DNA from 4 places in the Streptomyces sp. NPDC005070 genome. Region 4 is predicted to be linked to each of the others. Evidence: riboswitches for the same ligand, from Rfam matches in the RefSeq annotation. Region 4 holds a riboswitch; each other region holds the start of a gene.
What was found. A riboswitch is a leader RNA that binds a small molecule or an ion and turns the genes downstream of it on or off. The one in region 4 is predicted to bind cyclic di-AMP.

Region 1 (3,199 bases), on a different contig from region 4:
CGAGTGGCTCGACCGGCTCGGTACCGTCGCCGGCCGCGCCGACGAATTGTGCCGGTACGCCGTCCTGTTCGGCGACCCGCAGCTCGCTCTGACCGCCGTACAGCGCGTCCTCGACGTCACGGCGGAGGAGGTCCAGGAGGCCGCCAAGGCCCGTCTGCGCCCCGACAACCGCGCGGTGCTCGTCTACGAACCGACCACAGCCGAAGCCGCCGACGCGGCCGGCTCCGCCGACGAGACCGACGAGGAGGCGGCGAAGTGACCGAGCTCGCCACCATGGACTTCCACCCACAGCCCCAGGCAGGACAGCCGAAGCCGTGGGCGTTCCCCGCCCCCGAGCGCGGCACCCTGGACAACGGTCTGACCGTGCTGCGCTGCCACCGCCCCGGTCAGCAGGTCGTCGCCGTCGAGGTGATCCTCGCCGCGCCGCTGGACGCCGAGCCGGCGGGCCTGGACGGCATCGCCACGATCATGGCGCGCGCCTTCTCCGAGGGCACCGACAAGCACTCTGCCGAGGACTTCGCCGCCGAACTGGAGCGTTGCGGCGCCACGCTCGACGCGCACGCCGACCACCCCGGCGTACGCCTGTCCCTCGAAGTGCCCGTCTCGCGCCTGGCCAAGGCCCTCGGCCTGCTCGCCGACGCCCTGCGGGCCCCCGCGTTCGCGGACAGCGAGGTCGAGCGGCTGGTGACCAACCGGCTGGACGAGATCCCGCACGAGACGGCCAACCCCGCCCGTCGTGCCGCCAAGGAGCTCTCCAAGGAACTGTTCCCGGCGAGCGCGCGCATGTCGCGCCCCCGCCAGGGCACCGAGGAGACGGTCCAGAACATCGACGCGTCGGGCGTTCGCGCCTTCTACGAGAAGCACGTACGCCCCGCCACGGCCACCGCGGTCGTCGTCGGTGACCTGACCGATGTCGATCTCGACGAACTGCTCGCCGACACGCTCGGCTCCTGGACCGGCTCCTCCGCCGAACCGCGTCTGGTGCCGCCGGTGAGCGCCGACGACACCGGCCGCGTGATCATCGTCGACCGCCCCGGAGCCGTCCAGACGCAGCTCCTCATCGGCCGTGTCGGTGCCGACCGGCACGACCGCGTGTGGCCCGCCCAGGTCCTCGGCACCTACTGCCTCGGCGGCACCCTCACCTCGCGCCTGGACCGCGTCCTGCGCGAGGAGAAGGGCTACACCTACGGCGTACGGGCGTTCGGGCAGGTCCTCCGCTCCGCGCCGGACGGCACGGGCGCCGCGATGCTCGCCATCAGCGGTTCTGTGGACACTCCCAACACCGGCCCGGCGCTCGACGACCTGTGGAAGGTGCTGCGCACCCTCGCGGCCGAAGGCCTGACCGACACCGAGCGCGATGTCGCCGTGCAGAACCTGGTGGGTGTCGCGCCCCTCAAGTTCGAGACGGCGGCGGCCGTCGCGAGCACGCTCGCGGACCAGGTCGAGCAGCACCTGCCGGACGACTACCAGGCGACGCTCTACCGGCAACTGGCGGCCACCGGCACCGTGGAGGCCACCGCGGCGGCCGTGAGCGCCTTCCCGACGGACCGTCTGGTGACCGTCCTGGTCGGCGACGCGGCACAGATCGCGGACCCGATGAGGGCCCTCGAAATCGGTGAAGTCACCGTGGTGGCAGCCGAGTAGAACCGTGCGACGGAAGAGGGCCCTGACGGCTGAAGAGCCGTCAGGGCCCTTCCCTTTCCGGACATCGGTCCCAAGATGTCCGTATTCGTACGGCGGTTGCCCTTCTGCCCTGTGGGATGCGTTACAAAAATCGTGATCCGTTTGTTGTTCGAAAGACACCGCGTTTAGCGTCGGTGCGGCTGTTCGTCACGCAGTGCGCCGCGCCCGCGGCACCGGACAGTCATCGCCGAGTCCCCGTGACGTGAGTCAGGGGAGCCGGGGACCCACGCAGTCCCTGGGGTGAATCGGACGCCCTCTTCGGAGGGAGCCCGTAGGAGACCTTCCTGCTCCGAACCCGTCAGCTAACCCGGTAGGCGAGAGGGAAGGAAAGGACCAGCCCCTACATGGCGTTCACCTGTGGCACCGGCAAGCATCGTCGTACGAGCAGCCGGGTGCACAGCACCACCACGACCGCCGTCGGGGTCGCGGCGCTCACCACCACCGGCGTGATCGGAACCCTGGCCGCCCCCGCGTTCGCCGCGGAAGCCTCCGTCGAGCAGACCGGGCTCACCCAGGCCGTCACCCTCAACGACACGGTCGCCGACCAGATCGACGCCCAGGCCTTCGCGCAGCAGCGCGCCGCCGACGAAGCCGCAGCGCGCAAGCAGGCCGAGCAGACCGCCCGCAAGCAGGCCGCCGAGCAGGCCTCGAAGCTCCGCGAGGCCAAGGAGCGCGCCGCCCGCGAGGCCGAGCGCAAGCGCCTGAACACGTTCGTCATGCCGATCACCGGTTCGTACGTCTCCACCGGCTACCAGGCCAGCAGCGCCCTCTGGTCCTCCGGCAGCCACACCGGCGTCGACTTCCACGCCTCCTCCGGCACCTCGGTCCACGCCGTCGGATCCGGCACGGTCGTCACGGCCGGCTGGGGCGGCGCCTACGGCAATCAAGTCGTGGTCAAGATGCACGACGGCACGTACACCATGTTCGGCCACCTGTCGTCCATCGGGGTGTCCGTGGGGCAGGCCGTCACTCCGGGGCAGCAGATCGGCCTCTCCGGGGACACCGGCAACACCACGGGACCGCACCTCCACTTCGAGGCGCGTACGACCGCGGAGTACGGCTCGGACATCGACCCGGTCGCCTACCTGCGCTCGCACGGCGTCAACGTCTGACGACCGCTTCGCGGCTTCCCACCGCTTTTGATGCCCCGGCTCACCGAGTCGGGGCATCGTCGTTTCCGGACGCCGTCTGTCCAAAAAATATCCATGGATTCAGGCCCGCCATCGGAAATTCAGGCTTCCTGCAATAGAGTCACTGAACAAGCGTCAATCGACGGCGTTTCACGGGGATTAAAGCGGAGGTCGGTCATGCGTATTCCGGCACACTCGGTGTGCACGGCGATCCGTGACGACATCGTCGCGGGTGTCTACGAGCGCGGCGGCCGGCTCACCGAGGAACTGCTCGCACGCCGCTACGGCGTCTCGCGCGTCCCCGTGCGCGAGGCGCTGCGCACGCTGGAGGCGGAGGGCTTCGTGGTCACCCGCCGGCACGCGGGCGCCTGCGTCGCGGAGCCCAG
Region 2 (3,199 bases), on a different contig from region 4:
CCTTCGGGCCTGCGGTCCGCGAGAAGTACCGCGAACCGGTCGGCCCAGCCGACGAAGGCTCCATCGGGCCCAGGGTCGCCGACGCCCTCGGTGAAGCTGTCCCCCACCGCCACGTACGACCCGATCACTGATCTGTTGTCACTCTTCGAATCGTCTGCCACATCAAGCATGATTCACCTTTTGATGTGAGCTACGCGACCGTAGGGAGGGGTTGACGGGCGGTGAGATAAGCCACTCGCCAAGCATTGGTCAACTCTGGAATAAGGCCCGCGTCAAGGATGTTGAGGCAGCGATCGCCCCGAGGTCGCGTCACGGGAACACCGAAGGCCGGACCCAGGGGATCATGGGGTCCGGCCTTCGGAGATCTTCCTGACCGTCAGGAGCAGGAGGAGGAGGGGCGTCAGCCCACGGCGACACCGTGCGAGCGCAGGTACGCGACCGGGTCGATGTCGGAGCCGTAGTCCGGCGTGGTGCGGATCTCGAAGTGCAGGTGCGGTCCGGTCACGTTGCCGGTCGCGCCGGAGAGGCCTATCTGCTGCCCCTCGGTCACGGTCTGCCCGGCCGAGACGGACAGCGACGACATGTGGGCGTACTGGGAGTACTTGCCGTCGGCGTGCTGGATGACGACCTGGTTGCCGTAGGCGCCGCCCCAGCCCGCGGAGACGACGGTGCCCGCCGCGATGGACTTGAGCGTGGTGCCGGTCGGGACCACGAAGTCCACGCCCGTGTGGTAGCCGCTGGACCACATGCTGCCCGCCACCTTGTAACCGGTGCCGATGCTGCTGCTGTCGACCGGCAGGGTGTAGCCGGAGGAGCTGTTGGTGGAAGCCGTGGCGGACGGGGCCGTGTCGGCGGCCGGGGTCGCCTGCGCGGACTTCGCCGCGGTGGCCGTCCGCGTGGCCGACTGCGTCGCCGAGTGGGCGGCGGAGGCGGCCTTCTTGCCGAGCGACAGCTTCAGACCGGGGTGGATCAGCGACGGGTCGCTGCCGATCGCGGAGCGGTTGTCCGCGTAGATCTTCTTCCAGCCGCCGCCGACGTTCTGCTCGTCGGCGATCTTCGAGAGGTAGTCGCCGCGCTTCACCGCGTACGTCTTGACCGTGGCGGACTTGGCGGACTTCTCGGCGGGGGCGGCGGTCGCGGCCTTCTCGACATGCTGCGCGACAGGGGTGGCCGGGGTCGCGGCCTGGGCGCCCGTGGCTCCCATCAGGGGCAGCGCGAGTGCGGCGCCACCGGTTCCGGCCACGGCTATCGAGCGGGTGAAACGGAGGGACTTGGGACGGCGGTGCTTACCCTTCGCGGGCATGACGAATTCCTCTCCGGCGCCTGCGGGGTGAGCTGTCGGGTGCGGGCTGGAGATGCCCGGCCGCTGCTGTGCGGCTGTACCCCTAGCCTGTTCCGGAGACCGGACCAGGCACGGAACCTGTGGGTCCCCCGCTCCTGCCGTGTACGGGTGAGTGTGCGGATTCCGGGCGGCGGCAGGATTGGGCGTCCGTCCGGATTGAGGCAGAACGTAAGCGAGATGAGAGCGCGTCGACAACTATGGGCGGTTTCTGTGCGCTCGTCTTTCTTGATCCATGCGGAAATCGCCGTCACCCTCCGTGGAGTGACGATCTTCCGGACCTCTCAACCCACCCGTAAAACCTCGCGGGTTGAGAAATGAGGACGGCAACGCATCGTCACGAATATGACGCTCCTCACGCGACTCGCCCCAGGGCGCCCTATTCCAGGGCCAGTTGTAACGAAGGCGCTTATTCGGACAGAACGGTCAGATGCGACGTCGACGGATATCCAGTACATCCGGACCTCTATGCGAGGCGGCGCACAAAACGGCACACTCGCAATGCCGCATTTCACCTCAATTGCCCCGCGAGTCCCGCGCGGCGCGAAGGACGTGACCGACCCGACGGCCGGCCCCGCACGCGCATCGAACTGGCGTTCGATCCAGCGACTGTGGAGCGCCGCTTCCAGGGCTTTCAGTACGGGAGAAGGCCGCCTGTGGACAACTCATTGCCCGAGGAACCTATGTCGTATCGTCGACAGCGCAAGCCGGTACAACTGCCGACGAGCGGCGCCGAGTCCAGCCCGGTGACGCCGGCGGCCGAATGGGAGGAGCCCCCGTGACGCAGCAGGTCCCGTCGACCGAGCCCGAGCTCGGCGGAGTGCGGAACTTCCGCGACGTGGGCGGACTGCCCGCCGCGGACGGCCGGCGCGTGCGCTACGGGCGGCTGTTCCGCAGCGGCCACCTCGCGCACGCCACGGAGGAGGACGCCGCGTTCCTCGCCTCCCTGGGTCTCCACACGATCTTCGACTTCCGCAACGCCGCGGACCAGAAGCTGGAGGGCCCGGACGTCGAGCTGCCGGGCGTACTGAACGTGAACCTCCCGCTGAGCGACCCGGCGGACGGCAGCGAGTTCTGGAAGATGGTCCGCGACGGCGACATCGACCAGCTTCGCGGGCTCCTCGGCGACGGCAAGGCCGCGAACCGGATGATCAACTCGTACCGCACCATCATCAGCGAGCGCACGGCCGAGCACGCCCAGGTGCTGCACGCCCTGGCCGACGACAGCGTGCCCGCGCTGATGCACTGCGCGGCGGGCAAGGACCGCGCCGGGCTGTCCATCGCTGTCACCCTGCTGGCCCTCGGCGTCGAGCGCGAGGCGATCGTGACCGACTACCTGGAGTCGAACGCCGCGCACCGCCGTTACAAGGTCCACCGCAACGGCTCCTCGGCCGGCGCCTACTCCCCCGAGGTCATGGAACTGCTCAGCCCGCTGTTCGACGCGCGCGCCGAGTACCTGACAGCCGCCTTCGAGACGATCGAGGAGAAGTGGGGCAGCGTCGAGGCCTATCTGGAACAGGGGCTGGGGCTCACGCCGGAGCTCCGGGAGCGCCTGCGCGCGCGGCTCCTGGACTGAGCCGGAGCCGCCCTCCCCGGCCGGGGCCCTACTGGTTCTGCGCGCCCAGCGTGAAGAGCAGGTAGATGAAGGCCGCGAACAGGTGGCCGACGGCGACGTAGATGATCAGCCGCACCCAGAGGGCGCGCGGGAACTTGTCCTCCATGGACCGGCGGGGTTCTGTGGGTTCGGTCATGATGTCTCTCCCGGGGTGGGGTGGCCGGTCGCCGGGCCGAGGCACAGCGCGGCGACGGGGCTCTGCAGCAGGGTGTGTACGAAGAGGAGATCGGCTCCGTCGCGCTCGG
Region 3 (3,199 bases), on a different contig from region 4:
CGTACACTGGTTTCAACGACGCGGGGTGGAGCAGCTCGGTAGCTCGCTGGGCTCATAACCCAGAGGTCGCAGGTTCAAATCCTGTCCCCGCTACTGAAGGCCAAGGGCCGGAACTCGGATTCACGAGTTCCGGCCCTTGGTGTTTGTCCCACCGATTTCTCCGGCCGGTTCCGTTCGGGCGGACGACGCCGCGCTCCCCCGGTCGGGCCACAGGGGTCGCCCGCCGCCCGCGCGCCGGTTCTTCTGGACGGGTGGGGCAGCCAGGAGGTGAGCGGCGGACCGGACAGTTTCATGACCCGGCCGGCCGTCCGTCCCGCGGTGTCCACGGGCCCGGGAGTGTCGTGTCACCCGGTTCGGCGGCAGCGGAGCCGCGCCGGATCGTGTGGGCACGCGCCTTCGTCCGGGCCCTGCCCGTGCTGCTCGTCGCCGCCGGGATCGTCTACGACTACTTCACCCCGTCGGAATTCACCGCGGCCCCCCTGTTCGCGGCCGCACCCCTGGTCGCCGCGCCCCTCTACTCGCTGCGCGGAACCGTTCTCGCCGGCGTCCTCGCCGTGGGCGCCGTGCTCGTGACGCACAGTGTGCTCGACATCGTCCTTCAGGTCGACGCGGTCACCGAGGTGGTCACCGTGACGACGGCCGCCGTCCTCGCCGTCCTCATCAACACCGTGGTCCGGCGCGGCGACGAACGGCTCGCCTCCGTCCGGGAGATCGCCGCGTTCGCGCAGCGCGCCGTGCTGCCCGAGCCCGAGGCGACGATCGCCGGGCTCGAGGTCGCGGCCCGGTACGAGGCGGCGCAGGAGGACGCGTTCATCGGCGGGGACCTGTACGCGGTGCAGGACTCCCCGTACGGCGTGCGGCTGGTCGTCGGCGACGTACGGGGGAAGGGCATGACCGCGGTGGCCGCTGTCGCGACGGTGGTCGGGGCGTTCGGGGAGGCGGCCGAGCGGGAGGCGACCCTGGGGGGCGTCGCGGAGCGCCTGGAGCGGGCACTGACGCGCGCGGGCACCCGGCGCGACAGCGTCGACGCGGTCGAGGGGTTCACGACCGCCGTCCTCGCCGAGATCCCGCAGGGCGAGGGTGTCGTACGCGTCGTCAACCGCGGCCATCCGCCGCCCCTGCTGCTGTATCCCGACGGCGCGCTCGTCACCCTCTCCGCCGAGTCCTTCGCGCTGCCCCTCGGGATGAGTGACCTGGGAAGCCAACCCGCCCCGACGCTGCGGGAGGGATTTCCGCGCGGGGCGACGCTGCTCCTGCACACCGACGGACTGTCCGAGGCCCGCGACGCGCGGGGGGAGTTCTTCGATCCGGCCGCCTGGCTGGCCGGACGGGTCTTTCCCGGCCCCGACGCGTTGCTGACCGCTCTCTTCGAGGCGGCCCGCGCGCACACGGGCGGCCCGCTGACGGACGACCTTGCGCTGCTCGCCGTCCGGCGTCACGAACAGTGATCGGACCGTTCCCCTCCGCATAGCAACTGACTTACCGTCAGGGAAATCCGTGCAAGCGGCACGCGGTCAACTCGCCCGTTTTTCATCGTCCATGACCCCAAAGTCCTGGCCAAGAGGCGTTAATGATCAGCCGGAACAGCTTGGAATTCGGCACCCGGGTCTATTAACGTTCGATAACGCAGCGCGGTCGTCACAACCGTCACAAGAGGCGGCTCCGTGCGCACGCGCCGAATCCCGCAAGGGAACCGGGGACCCACCTCATGGGGTGAATCGAGCGTAATCCGCCGTGGAAGCACGGTGGCAATCGCCCGTAGGAGACCTTCCTGCTCCGAACCCGTCAGCTAACCCGGTAGGCGGCAAGGAAGGAAAGGAGTGCGCCCACGTGGCGTCCAACCGGCCCGCTCAGCCAACCTCGTTCGCGCCGAACGAAGCCCACACCTTCGGCTATGGCAAGGACGAGGGACCCTGGGAGGAGTGGAACCCCACCGCGGATTCCCTCGCTCCCGTCCGCGGCCGGCACCGCACGGGCAAGCAGCGCGGCGGAGGACTCGCCCGCAGCTCCACGGTTCTCGGCGTCGGTGTCATAGCCGCCGTCGGTGGTGGTGGCATCGCCAGCGCCGCTCCGGGCAAGGCGCCCGTCTCGATCTCACTGCCCGACCTGTCGTCGGTCACCGCGTCGGCCAAGGCCCTGATATCGGACGGCGGATCCAGCACCCCCAAGGGCTCCACGACTCCGCTCACCACCGCCGGTCTGACCAGCGTCGACGCGGCCCAGGGCAGCACCGACGCCGGTGAGGCGCTGCGCGACCGCATCATGGCGCAGGCCCAGTCGCAGCAGAACCAGGCCGACACCGCCACGCAGAAGGCCGTCCAGACCGCCGCCGCGCAGAAGGCCGTCCAGGCCGCCGCCAAGCAGCAGGACGAGGCCCAGGCCAAGGAAACCGCCGCGAAGAAGAAGGCGGAGGAGGCGGCCAAGCAGAAGGCCGAGGCCGAGCGCCTCGCCGAGCTGGCCAAGAGCTACTCGCTGCCGACCTCGTCGTACACCCTGACCTCGCGCTTCGGTGAGGCCGGCTCCATGTGGTCCTCCGGCTACCACACCGGACTCGACTTCGCGGCGCCCACCGGCACGCTGATCAAGGCGATCCACAGCGGCACCATCACCGAGGCCGGCTGGGCCGGATCGTACGGCTACCGCACGATCCTCACCCTCGACGACGGTACGGAACTCTGGTTCTGCCACCAGTCGTCGATCAGCGCCACCGTCGGCCAGAAGGTCGCCACCGGCGATGTCATCGGACGCGTGGGCGCCACGGGCAACGTCACCGGGCCGCACCTGCACCTCGAGGTGCACCCCGGCGGCGCCGCCACCGGCATCGACCCGATGGCGTGGCTCCAGAGCAAGGGCCTCAACCCCTGATCTCCGATCTCCGGCAGCCCTGACGTCAACCCCCCCGACGTCAGGGCTGCTGGTCGTCCGGGCCCGGACGGCGGCGCGCACCGCACCCGGTGCTTGTGGAATACATCCATCCGGTACGGGCGTTGAGGCCGTACATGACTTCTCTTCGCAAGCTCGGTTCGTCCGATCTCGAGGTCTTCCCGCTCTCCCTCGGGGGCAACGTCTTCGGCTGGACGGCTGACGAGACCCGGTCCTTCGCCGTGCTCGACGCCTACGCCGCCGCCGGCGGCAACTTCCTCGACACGGCCGACTCCTACTCGGCCTGGATCGAGGGCAACGAGGGCGGCGAGTCCGA
Region 4 (3,199 bases):
GTCGGGACGACCTCTGGGCGGAGCCGATCAGCAAGGTGCTGCTCCGTCACCCGTCGTTGTCCGACGACGAGTTGGCGTCGGCGGCGCGCGGAGTGGTCGGTTCGCTGGCGACGGTGACCATGTCCGGGCCCGGCACCGTCGAACTCCAGCCATGCGGGGTGACCAAGGCGACGGGCCTCGCTCTGGCCGCGGCGCATCTCGGGCTCACGCCGGGTGCGACGCTCGCCTTCGGTGACATGCCCAATGACATCCCGATGTTCGACTGGGCGGCCCGGGGTGTGGCGATGGCCAACGCCCACCCGGAACTGAAGGCGGTGGCCGACGAGGTCACCCTGTCGAACGAGGACGACGGGGTCGCGGTCGTCCTGGAGCGCCTCTTCGGCTTCTAGCGACGCCGACGCACCCGCCGACGGGCCGGAAGGCGCCGTCGGCGGGTGCGGGTGAAGCAGGTGGTGCGGGGGTGGGATCAGTAGGCGCCGTTGACGTTGTCGATGGAGCCGTACTTGTCGGCCGCGTAGTTGCAGGCCGCGGTGATGTTGGCGACCGGGTCGTAGATGTTCGACGACGTGCCGGCGACGTGGTACGCCTGGAACGTGGGGTCGATCACCTGGAGCAGGCCCTTGGAGGGGATGCCCGCGGCGGCGTTGGAGTCCCAGTTGTTGATGGCGTTGGGGTTGCCGGAGGACTCGCGTATCACGTTGCGGTGGATGCCGTCGTAGCTGCCCGGGATGCCGGCCTTGGCCATGACGTCCAGGGATTCCTTGATCCAGCCGTCGAGGTCGTTGGAGTACGTCTTGGCGGCGGCCTGGGTGACGGTGGTCGCCTTGGACTTGGCGACGGCGGCGGTCGCGTTCGCCGTGGTGCGGACGGTCGTCGACTTCAGCGTCTTCGTGCCGACGGTCAGCTTCAGGCCCGGACGGATCATCGCGGGGTTGTCGCCGATGACCGCGCGGTTCGCCGCGTACAGCTTCTTCCAGCCACCGCTCTTGGGGTACTTCTTCGCCACCTTGGACAGGGTGTCGCCGGCGACCACCTTGTAGGTGACGAGCTGCACGTTGGGGACCACCGCGGTGTGGGCGGTCTTGGCCGCCTGGGGGGCCTGCGCCGGGGTGGCGGCGCTGGCGCCGGTCGCGCTCACGAGGGGGAGGGCGAGGGCGATGCCACCCGTGCCGGCGGCGATCATGCCCCGGGTGATGACGTTGGTCTTCTTGCGGCGGTGCTTGGCTCGTACGGGCATGGCGAAATGTCCTCTCCGACGCCTGCGAGGTGAGCTGTCGGGTTCGGGCGGGAGATGCCCGGCCGCGCTCTGGGCGCGGCTTCACCCCAAGCCGTTCCGGGTGTGTCCGGACCGGCGGCTTACCTGTGGTTCCCCCGCTCCTGCCGTGCGTGGGTCGATGGGTTTCCGGGCGGCGGCAGGATTCGGCGATCCGCCCGGGGTCAACCAGAACGTATGCGAGAGCACATGTCCGAAACAAGACGAGATTTGACCGCGAAGATCGCTTTGGCCTGGTTAATGCGAGGGTGAAAAGTCCGATTGTGCCGGAATTGGATCCTCAACTTGCCTTTCGCAAACGGGTTGATCCATAAGGGGCGTCCATCGATGGCCCGGCGGGCCGGTGACCCAACTCACGAGACCAAAGAGCATTAAGGCACCATGAGGGGGTAATTCGGGCATTGCGCCTGCGTCGGCGGACGCTTTCGAGCCCCTCGGAAGGCGCCGAGCGGCCCCTGGCGCGACGGGAATTGTGGCGCGGGCCACATCGGCGAACGCGGCAGGTCCCGGGCGGGAGCGCCGGGCCGGAAGCGGGCCGAACCCCGGTGGGCGCGTGGCGAAGTGGACGTCCTGTCAGCAGAGTTCGGCGTGCGCACGCCCCACAGACGGTGAACTTCCTTGTTAGTAGGCTTAGTTGTTCGGCCTGGTCGGTCGGCCCGGTCGGCCCGGTCAGCCGGCCGTGCGGGGGATGCGCTTCTCCCAGGTCCGGTGGAAGACGACCTCGTCGCCGTTCTTGCAGACGAGTTCGTCGGTCGTGATGAAGTCCTGCGCGTCGCAGGCGATGGCGGAGACCGTCTCGACGCGGGCGTCCCACGGCAGCTCGGGCCGGTGCAGCCGGATCGACCAGACCGCGTGGGCGCGGGCGGACAGCGGGTCCGCCGCGTCGATCGTGTACGTCTCCCGGGCCTCCTCCGTGCATTCGAGACCGTCGGGGAACACCCGGGTCCCGACGCGCCCCGGGTCCACTTCCAGGCTCCAGGTCTCCGCGGCCACGTCGCGCAGGACCAGGCGCCGCGGGCGGGGCTCGTCCAGGGTCGCCGAGACGGTCACGCCGAGGGGTTCGGCCTCCTCCGGTTCCCCGAAGGTGATCGAGGGGTCCGACTCCGGTGCCCGTACCGGGAGTTCGAGGACGCTGCCGACCGGCTCCAGGGTGAAGCCGGTCTCCGAGCCCGGCTGGGGCCAGAGCCAGGGCCAGTACGTGGAGGAGACGCCCAGCCGGATGCGATGGCCCGCCGGGAACGCGTAGCCGATGGCGTTCAGGTCGAGGACCACGTGCTCCGTGGCGCCGGGTCGCCAGGGAACCGCCTGGTCGGGGCCCCGGCGCGCCGACAGGTTCAGAACACCCCGGGTGACGAGCGTGGACGCTCCGTCCGGGGCCACGTCGCACAGCCGGGCGATCACCTGGCCCCTGGGCGACGCGGACGTCAGCCGCAGATTGACCCGGGGGCGGCCCAGAACCCAGGTCTCCTCCGTCACCTCGAACTCGAAGCAGGCCGACCGGGCGTCCTCCTCCCGCTGGTCCGGCGGCAGGTCGGCGTCGTCGCCCGAGGGGAAGAGGCAGCCCGCGTCGACCCCCGTGTGCTGCGGGGACCGCACCGGCAGCGGGGCGCCCTGGAGCGCGTACGTGACCGGGGTCACCGAGGGTGAGGGCCAGGCCGGGTCGCCCACCCAGCGGCCGGGGATCCGCTCGTACGCGGTCGCCGGAGGGTGCGCGTCCATCACGTACGAGCGCAGAAGGGGGACGGAGTCCGTCTCCTCGTCGCGGAGCCAGTGGTCCCACCAGCGCAGCGTCTCCTGGAGGAAGCCGATCGCCGGTCCGGGCGGCAGGCCCCGGTCCGGGTACTGGCGGGACCAGGGGCCGATGAGACCTCGTACGCGATCCGGCGGCAGGTTCCGCACCAGGCGCAGCACCGTGTCGCGGTGCGG

Region 1: it holds a riboswitch for cyclic di-AMP, as region 4 does, so the genes downstream of both, ACWEBX_RS03715 (M23 family metallopeptidase) here and ACWEBX_RS14990 (transglycosylase SLT domain-containing protein) in region 4, are expected to answer to the same signal.
Region 2: it holds a riboswitch for cyclic di-AMP, as region 4 does, so the genes downstream of both, ACWEBX_RS23965 (M23 family metallopeptidase) here and ACWEBX_RS14990 (transglycosylase SLT domain-containing protein) in region 4, are expected to answer to the same signal.
Region 3: it holds a riboswitch for cyclic di-AMP, as region 4 does, so the genes downstream of both, ACWEBX_RS33010 (M23 family metallopeptidase) here and ACWEBX_RS14990 (transglycosylase SLT domain-containing protein) in region 4, are expected to answer to the same signal.

What each region holds. Positions count from the first base shown of each region.
Region 1 covers NZ_JBSFZS010000006.1:8,967-12,165, reverse strand. Annotated here, with positions in the region: gene ACWEBX_RS03725 (M16 family metallopeptidase) at 1-259, shown strand, start outside; gene ACWEBX_RS03720 (M16 family metallopeptidase) at 256-1,644, shown strand; cyclic di-AMP (ydaO/yuaA leader) riboswitch at 1,859-2,015, shown strand; gene ACWEBX_RS03715 (M23 family metallopeptidase) at 2,028-2,795, shown strand; gene ACWEBX_RS03710 (GntR family transcriptional regulator) at 2,991-3,199, shown strand, end outside.
Region 2 covers NZ_JBSFZS010000074.1:11,787-14,985, forward strand. Annotated here, with positions in the region: gene ACWEBX_RS23960 (SGNH/GDSL hydrolase family protein) at 1-128, opposite strand, end outside; gene ACWEBX_RS23965 (M23 family metallopeptidase) at 401-1,303, opposite strand; cyclic di-AMP (ydaO/yuaA leader) riboswitch at 1,308-1,463, opposite strand; gene ACWEBX_RS23970 (tyrosine-protein phosphatase) at 2,118-2,915, shown strand; gene ACWEBX_RS23975 (DUF6126 family protein) at 2,944-3,060, opposite strand; gene ACWEBX_RS23980 (helix-turn-helix domain-containing protein) at 3,087-3,199, opposite strand, start outside.
Region 3 covers NZ_JBSFZS010000155.1:1,012-4,210, reverse strand. Annotated here, with positions in the region: tRNA gene ACWEBX_RS33020 (tRNA-Met) at 20-93, shown strand; gene ACWEBX_RS33015 (PP2C family protein-serine/threonine phosphatase) at 342-1,448, shown strand; cyclic di-AMP (ydaO/yuaA leader) riboswitch at 1,664-1,819, shown strand; gene ACWEBX_RS33010 (M23 family metallopeptidase) at 1,831-2,865, shown strand; gene ACWEBX_RS33005 (aldo/keto reductase) at 3,000-3,199, shown strand, end outside.
Region 4 covers NZ_JBSFZS010000037.1:8,917-12,115, reverse strand. Annotated here, with positions in the region: gene ACWEBX_RS14995 (HAD family hydrolase) at 1-389, shown strand, start outside; gene ACWEBX_RS14990 (transglycosylase SLT domain-containing protein) at 467-1,237, opposite strand; cyclic di-AMP (ydaO/yuaA leader) riboswitch at 1,242-1,403, opposite strand; gene ACWEBX_RS14985 (CocE/NonD family hydrolase) at 1,943-3,199, opposite strand, start outside.